DNA from 2 places in the Paenibacillus sp. FSL R5-0473 genome. Region 2 is predicted to be linked to the other one. Evidence: predicted binding sites of a transcription regulator. Region 2 holds the regulator's gene; the other holds the start of a gene.
The links. The regulator CtsR, encoded in region 2, represses protease genes until heat stress. The targets are predictions, from matches to a motif close to ATGGTCAATAAAGGTCAAACA.
Positions count from the first base shown of each region.

Region 1: the regulator CtsR is predicted to act here: its motif matches at 2,520-2,540, upstream of clpP (ATP-dependent Clp endopeptidase proteolytic subunit ClpP).

Region 1 covers NZ_JBBORL010000001.1:5,731,915-5,736,351, forward strand. Annotated here, with positions in the region: gene gap (type I glyceraldehyde-3-phosphate dehydrogenase) at 1-818, opposite strand, end outside; gene MKY28_RS25210 (sugar-binding transcriptional regulator) at 925-1,950, opposite strand; tRNA gene MKY28_RS25215 (tRNA-Arg) at 2,378-2,452, shown strand; gene clpP (ATP-dependent Clp endopeptidase proteolytic subunit ClpP) at 2,629-3,225, shown strand; gene MKY28_RS25225 (stalk domain-containing protein) at 3,393-4,437, opposite strand, start outside.
Region 2 covers NZ_JBBORL010000001.1:6,750,643-6,755,079, reverse strand. Annotated here, with positions in the region: gene MKY28_RS29505 (ATP-dependent Clp protease ATP-binding subunit) at 1-95, opposite strand, end outside; gene MKY28_RS29500 (protein arginine kinase) at 280-1,350, opposite strand; gene MKY28_RS29495 (UvrB/UvrC motif-containing protein) at 1,379-1,903, opposite strand; gene MKY28_RS29490 (CtsR family transcriptional regulator) at 1,935-2,396, opposite strand; gene MKY28_RS29485 (GNAT family N-acetyltransferase) at 2,858-4,033, opposite strand; rRNA gene rrf (5S ribosomal RNA) at 4,212-4,328, opposite strand.

The sequences.
Region 1 (4,437 bases), 1.0 Mb from region 2:
GTGTATCCGAAAGTTTCTGGATCGGAAGCTTCTTGCATAGCTGCGTTAACTTCTTCAGCCGTTACTTTTTTGTTCAGAACAGTTACGAGCTCAGTCAGGGAACCAGTAGCTACTGGTACACGTTGAGCTGCACCATCAAGGATGCCTTGCAGTTCTGGGATTACCAGACCGATTGCTTTAGCAGCACCAGTTGTGTTAGGGATGATGTTTTCAGCTGCTGCGCGAGCACGACGGAAGTCACCTTTAGGGTGTGGAGCATCCAACGTGTTTTGGTCGCCAGTGTAAGCGTGAATTGTAGTCATCAAACCTTGAACGATTCCGAATTTGTCTTGCAGTGTTTTTGCCATAGGTGCCAGGCAGTTTGTTGTGCAAGATGCACCGGAGATTACAGTTTCAGTACCGTCGAGGATTTCATGGTTTACGTTGTAAACGATGGTTTTCATGTCGCCAGTAGCTGGTGCGGAGATAACAACTTTCTTAGCTCCACCTTTCAAGTGTTTCTCAGCTGCTTCTTTAGTTGTGAAGAAACCAGTACATTCCAGAACGATATCTACGCCCAGGTCGCCCCAAGGAAGTTCTTCCGGGTTACGGTTAGCCAATACTTTAACTTCTTTGCCGTTCACTTTGAAGAAGCCATCGTGTACTTCAACATCGCCATCGAAGCGACCTTGAGTTGTATCATATTTGAGCAAATGAGCGAGCATTTTAGCGTCAGTCAAGTCGTTGATTGCTACTACCTCGATGCCTGCTACATTTTGAATACGGCGGAATGCCAAGCGTCCAATACGTCCAAAACCGTTAATACCTACTTTAATCATGAGTAAGTTCCTCCCAAGTTTTGATTAATTTTTTATGAAACTTATATATTCAAGACAGACGGTGAAGTCCGTCAAGACAACAATAGTTGTGATGCAAAGTAAAACCTTATTCCATTTCAGCAACAATGACTTCGGCAGCAGCCTCATCAATAATCAGAATATCTTCCTGACCAAATCGTAACACGGAATGTATAGCAGCAGCTTTGCTTTTGCCACCTGCAATTCCAATCACAACATCGGTTCGTTCAATATCCTGAAGTCGCATACCCAGTGTAAGCATGGTATGTACCACCTTACCCTGATCATTAAAGTAATAACCGAAAGATTCAGATACGGCCCCTTGCTCCTGAAGTTCATCTATAATCTCCGTCGCAAGTTTGCGTCTTTTGGCCATCTCTACGGCATCACCAATTCCATGAATAACAATCCGTGATTGCCTGATCAGCTGCAGAATCTCCTGAACACTAGGGTCCTGGATTAATGATTCATAGGCATGATCACTGAGCAAATCCGGTACATGCAGGAGTTTGTATTGCGCCCCTACCCGTTTTGCCATTGTGGATGCGATCGTATTAGCCTGAATTTCAAGGCTTTCTCCAAGTCCACCGCGTGCCGGTACGAACCAGACACCTTTGAGCGATGTTGGCGGATTTAGTTGTTCTGCGACTTCGGCCGTTGTTGAACCGCCAGTAACGGCGACAACGTCGTTGTCACTCATGATATTGCCGAGAGCCTTCGCTCCGGCTCTGCCCAGTTCCCTTTTGGCAAATGGAGAAACGTCCGAATCGCCAGGAACCACAACTACCTTTTGCAGACCGTAGGCTTGCTTGATGCGCTCTTCCAGCTCGGATAATCCGAACAGCTCTTTGGCTACGGGCTCTAACTGCTGCAGCAAATCATACCCTGCCTCACTGATCTTCATTCCTGCACTGTCAATTTCAATAAGTCCCTGAGCCTTTAACAGATCGGTCTCAGCCCTCAGAACCCGCTCGGTCATCTGCATGGAATTAGCTAACGTTCTCCGTCCGATCACATCCGATAACATGATCTGTTGCAGAATCGTATACCTCTTTTTCAAGATATCCATGAGATCAGGCAGAAGCTGCTTTTGTACTTCTAAAATCGTTCGCATGCTTTCCACTCCCGCAAGTTCTCGTTCTAAGCTCTCTTTCGTGGCCCTAAAACGTCCCGGGTTAACTTTTTAAGTCCCACGTCTATTCTACCTAAAACTGACGCGACATGCAAGTGTTTCAACGTGTTATTTCGACACGCATTCAGCGTTTGTACGCGCCTATTTTCACAATCTTAGACTTCCATGATCTAGGACTAGCTCACGCATACCATATATAGAAGAAACAAATGAATTCCATCTACATATCGCTTAGAATCACATTTCATACGGCATGTCCAAAACCTCTAATAGCATTTACTTAAATGCACTCTTTATCCACTCTTCTTCATCATGATCATTTTTAGCTCAATCCAAACCAACATACATAACGAACTGCTTGCAATTAAATATTCCATGAGCTATAATCATTATTGCTGTCACATAATGTGCGCCCGTGGTCCAATGGATATGACGTAGGCCTCCGAAGCCTGAGATCCAAGTTCGATTCTTGGCGGGCGCGCCATTTTTATTTAACAGCTCATAACCCATTTAACCAATGAAACCGGAAAGGTTTCTTTTTTTTGCAAGTTAGTTTGACTTTCTTTGACTTTTTGTTTGGAATTGTTTATTATGTGGGTAATACGGTAACAGTTTAAGTATAAACACCAATAACATTTACATTCCAAGGAGGTTTTTCACGTGAGTTTTATTCCAATGGTCGTTGAACAGAGCAACCGGGGTGAGCGCGCCTACGACATCTACTCCAGATTGCTGAAGGATCGTATTATTTTCCTTGGTAGCGATGTTAATGACGTAGTGGCTAATGCCATTATGGCACAGATGTTGTTCCTGGCTGCGGAAGATCCGGAGAAAGACATTCACTTATACATCAACAGCCCAGGCGGATCGATTACAGCCGGTATGGCCATTTACGATACAATGCAATTCATCAAACCGGATGTATCTACCATCTGTGTAGGTATGGCGGCTTCCATGGGTGCATTCTTGCTGAATGCCGGTGCAAAAGGTAAACGTTTTGCATTACCAAACAGTGAAATTATGATTCACCAACCACTTGGTGGTGCACAAGGTCAGGCTTCTGACATCGAAATCCGTGCTCGTCGCATCCTGAAAATGCGTGATACGTTGAACCGCATCATCTCTGAGCGTTCAGGTCAACCGCTGGAGCGGATTGAGAAAGATACAGATCGTGACTACTTCATGAGTGCTGCTGAAGCCGCCGATTACGGTATCATTGATAAAGTCATCGAAAACGTAGGATCACAAGGCATCTAAGTGTGACGTAGACCACGGTCTATGCGTTAACATAATCAACACCTAACGTAATCAGCAACATATAATTGTGTTGTCTATACGAGAAGAAGCCCTCATCATAATTATGATGGGGGCTTCTTTTTTCATTTTATAAGGAAGAAAACTTAAGAGTGCATAATAATGATTCTTTATTTGGTTCCATTTACATTATTGAAAGGTTCCGTGCCTTTAGGGAGAAGCTCTTTGTACGTAAATGGCATTTCAGGGAATCCCTCTGCGTACGCCGTATACTCATACAACTGGAAGAACACAACTACACCCGTTGGTGTCACATAGAAATCTTGATCTTTATTTAACCCTTTATAACCGTCGAGGTATCCACCGCGGGCTTTCAGTTGTTCACCCACTTTTTTACTCAACGTCTCGCGCATGGTTTTGTTATTTTGCAGCACATCATCTAACGTAAGCTCCTTACCTGTGTCCAGTGCAAAGGTGTGGCCCGTACGGTACGTCATACCATGAGCGCCAGCATAATCTTCGTATCGTTGTGTAATGAGTCCCAGCACGCCTTTTTCGTTGTACGTCACTACATAGGAGCTCTCAAATGCATATGGACGGTTGGCTGTTGCACCGCCGAATTCAGATGTCTGTTTCTTGAAGTCAGCTACATACGCATCCACTTCGTCTTTCAACACTTTGTTGATCGCCGCTTCAGCTTCTTTGCTGGCAAGTCCACTCACTTGCGGATATTGAACATCTACTTCAGCATTTTTTACAGTAACATTAACTGTTGCCGCTTTAATTTTAACGTTATTTTGTTTCACTTTGCTGAGTGTCAACGTTTTGGTTTTGCTATCCCAATTCCCCTGTACACCCAGATAATCTCTCATTGCCGAGAATGGGATATATAATCTGCCGTTGATCAGCTTTGCGTCCACTTGAGGATAATAGTTGTTAATTCGAACACTCGGCTCGCCATCCAATAGGCTGATCGTCATTGTGTTATTGGCTGCTGTCAAAGCGTACTCTTTGGTTTTCGCATCATATTTCAGCGTTCCACCTGCCACATCTTTAACTGCCGTAAGAGATACCCAAGTTGAACCACCTTGAAGAAGTCCTTTTTGAGTCAGTGTTTTTCCACCCGACTTCAGGGTCACCTCAGCTGTGGTTGTCACTTTCGAGGATACCGATGCCGCCTGAACCGAACTGTCCTGCCACACCGAACCGCTACCT
Region 2 (4,437 bases):
TCAGTACCGATGTTATTATGACCGAGACGGACAGCTTCTTCCTGCGCGAGTGCGAGCACCTTTTGGGCCCGTTCCGTAAATCTTCCAAACATCATATCTCCTGCACCTCCATGGTTTTGGATAAAACGAGGTCATGTAATGAAATAACCGTCGTATTCTTCATATCATTTTTGTTTGCAGCCGTGCTGCGAATAAAGTCATTCGGCATTTGTACATGCCTTATTATATAAAAGCCGCAATGCGGCATGAAACCATAATTCAATACTATATCAGGCTAAACTAGGACTGCTTCGCTGCATTGATCGTATCACGAATCAACTGAGCACGGTATATGTCACGCTCATCTGTGCGCATATCTTCCCCGAATGTTTTCTGCAAAAATCCCGGCTGTGTCATCACATTCAACTCATTCATTACCGTGATGGACAGTCCATCCAACAATCCGAGATCCACGCCAAGGCGTACATCCGATAAGCGCTGTGCAGCTTCCTTGGAATCAACAATAGCTGCATGAGACAATATGCCATAAGAACGCATGACACGATCCGTAATCCGCAGTCTGGAGTCGGTAATTAACCGTTCTCTGGCTGTACGTTCATGACCAATCATCTGTAACACAACACCATGCAGGTTCTCAATGACTTCCTGTTCGGTCTGTCCCAATGTAATCTGGTTCGAGATCTGGAACAGGTTACCCATCGCCTCGCTACCTTCACCGTATATTCCTCTTACCGTCAATCCCACTTGGGAAACTGCGGTTAGAATACGGCCTATCTGTTGTGTCATCACCAGGGCAGGCAAGTGCATCATAACCGATGCTCTAACACCTGTACCTACATTAGTAGGACAGCTGGTTAAGTATCCTCTGCGATCATCAAAAGCATAATCCACGTGCGCTTCAAAAGCATCATCTATTGCGGAAGCTTTCTCCCAGGCTTCTTTCACCTGGAACCCCGGATAGAGGCACTGGATACGAAGATGATCCTCTTCGTTAATCATAATACTGACTGACTCATCCTCACTGAGAATAACCGCACCATTCCTGGATTCATTCGCAAGACTTGGACTGATGAGATGTTTCTCCACCAGCACCCGTTTGTCGAGTTCGTCAATATCGATCAGATCCAACGTATGAAAATCCCCAAAGGCATGAACGTCATCGTATTGAAGTACTTCGCTCAGCTTATTCAGCACCTCTTCCGATTGCTCATTGGAAGCCAGCATCGGAAACGGAACATGCTGAAGGTTGCGTGCAATCCGGACACGGCTGCTAATGACAATTTCGGAATCAGCCGCATCACTGCGCATCCAGTCGCTGAGCGCCTTCTCTGTAAAGCGCAGATTAGGCATTACGCATCCCTCCTACTCATGACAAACTTTACTCCTGAGCTATTCCTTTTTCAAGTCCTCTGATCTGGTCACGGATCTGGGCCGCCTCTTCAAATTCCTCTTGCGCGATGCTCTCTTGGAGCTCACGCTTCAGATCAGCGATTTGCCGTTTCACCTTGATGCGACCACCAGCTCGTGCAGGTACTTTGCCTACATGGGACGTATTACCATGAACCCGCTTGAACAAAGGATCCAGACGACTGTCAAAATATTTATAACATGAACTGCAGCCGAACCGGCCTATCTTACTAAATTGTGCGTACGTCATACCACACTCTTCACATTGAAGAGCTTTTGCAGGTGGTGTTCCTGCCGATCCACTTTTGCCGGCTGGATCAAAATCAAGCAATCCGGACAACAAGTTGTGAATGGAAAACCCACCTGCTGTTCCAGGGATCATTTCCCCTTTTTCACGGGCACATGACTCACAAATATGGAATTCCGTCTTCTCTCCATTTACGATCTTCGTAAAATGAAGTGTCGCCGGACGTTTATTGCATTCTTGGCACAGCATATTGATGTACCTCCTTTGACCCCGATAGTTTTCATTTACCGAGCAAAGATATTAACATCGCCTTCAACATTCTGGCACGAATTTGATCCCGGTAAGGAAGTTTGACCAATATAACCTCTCTAGATACAGCAGCTCGCATCAAACCGGCTTCCCGCTTGTTCAAGAAGCGCGCTTCTTCCAATTGATAGATCAGACCTTCGGCAGCTGTCTGCCCGATCTCTTCACCAATACTATGGTGCAAATGATTATGCAGAGCTGATTGGGCCGGTAATTCAATGCGCTGTATGCGAACATAACCACCACCGCCGCGTTTACTCTCTACCAGGTATCCCTTCTCGAGTGTAAAACGTGTGCTGATGACATAATTGATCTGGGAAGGTACACATGAGAATTGATCTGCCAGATCATTACGCTGAATTTCAACCATTCCTTCGGGACTTTCATGCAAAATACTCTTCAGATATCGTTCGATAATATCAGAGATATTACGCATCCAATCATCCTCCACTGTCTGAAACGTTAAGTCAATAAGGACCCACACGCCCCCACAGAGTACACCTTCTCTACCCATTTAACCAATCATGGAAACAGCGAATCTTGCTTCCACAGGTGCCAACAGGAGAGCGAAGGAAGCACGAAGGTCCTTTAACATTCCCTTGATCCTCCGATGAAATGAATCCCGTATATTGGCGATCATGCATCAGATTGTAGAAAGAAAGCTACTTAAGTATTAAACCTTTAGTTGACTTTGACTTTCTTTGACTTTATAACCATTATAGCATATTTTGTGGTTTTGCCAAGTGGGGTCACTATTCATTTTTTACGATTTTACACGAAATATTCCCCAGACACAAAAAAACCTCCCCAAAATTGCTGGAGAAGTCCATTTGTCTTTCAATCACGCCGTATTTCTATATAAGCTAATCAAGTTAAATGGAGCAGTGGGAATAGTCATCAGAAGAAATCGAGCAAATAGGTTTCCCGTTCAGGAATCGCTTGTTCCAAAGCCTTGATTGCTGTGTTCGGTCCGTGAATTCTTCCGATTCGTGCCATTTCCGTTGGTCTGCGATATCCCATGAGCACCGCGGTAAGGGATTGAATATCCACCTTAATGATCTGATCATCAGTAATTGGCTCCGATGTTTTCCATATGGACGCCGTTCCGTTCATTGCCACGTTTAATTGCCATACCCCTTCATTCCATGGAGCGTGGGCATCTTCTACCTGAAGTACAATCTGCACCGGTGAGTCCTGGCTTGCAAAGGGATACTGGGATATAAACTGCTCTACACTAACGATACGCGCCATAAAATAAGGTACAATCTCCTGCTGAATCCGTGGGTTATCCAATTGGAAGGCAAGCGTGTCACTGGCAGGCGCCTGCAACGTAACTTCCTGGATCATGGAATCATGGTTAGCAATGAAGGTCCACAGCCCTAGCCTAGCCTCTTCATTCAGATAGATGATCTCTTTAATGGTAAACTTATTTTCCTTAACCTCATATAAAAGATAACCTTGTGCTGCATCAGCTTCATCGTAATATACAGCCTTCTGGCTGGTCCCATTAACAAGAACTGAATTCTCCCACCTTGCATCATCCCGAACCAGAGTTCCGTTATAACGCTCAGCATACGCACTGTATACTTCCTTTAATATGCTGAGGCCCGGATCCCCACGCCGAATTGTTCCAGGTGTCGCTTTTTTCTGAGGCAAATGAGCTGTAGGTACTTTATAACGTTTAAATTCAACATACGTCTCCCATCCATACTTCCGATAGAAACCAAAAGAGAATGGATGCAAGAATGATATGCTCTGTTTGTTACGATTCATTTCTTCCAACGCATGCTTCAGCAGACCCGCTACCCAGCCTTTGCGTCTATACTCTGGCCAGGTGGCAACACCCGCAATACCGCCCATCTCGAACGATCTGCCATGAATATAGGTTTGAAAAGGAATGATGTGAAGTTTGGCTCCTAGCTGCCCGTCCTCATATACACCCCATATATCCTGTGACGAAAATTGACTCCGCCGTTTTTCTTTCTGTTCTTCACTCATTACTACTTGAAAAGCATATTCGGAGAGTGCCATCGCCGGTTCAAAATCATCTACCGTCAATTTCTGAATTTCCATGTTGTCCTACACCCCATTCGCTAGAGTTATATCAATCCAAATCATGGCCTGATATGTGATATATGTACCCCTTAGAGTGTGTCAGAGGATTCTTACAAAGTCAAATAGGAGATGCTTTCGCATCCCCTAAAATAAACAAATAAAAACCACCACCGAATAACATCGGCAGTGGTTCTTCGCTTGGCGGCGTCCTACTCTCCCAGGACCCTGCGGTCCAAGTACCATCGGCGCTAGAGGGCTTAACGGTCGTGTTCGGGATGGGTACGTGTGGAACCCCTCCGCCATCGCCACCAAACGCGATTTGTCGAAGCATAGCTTCTTAAAATCAGATATGGAACTGAAAATCATACACACGTTCTGTGATGTACCAATTTTCATTTCAGAGATCGTTCTCTGAAAACTAG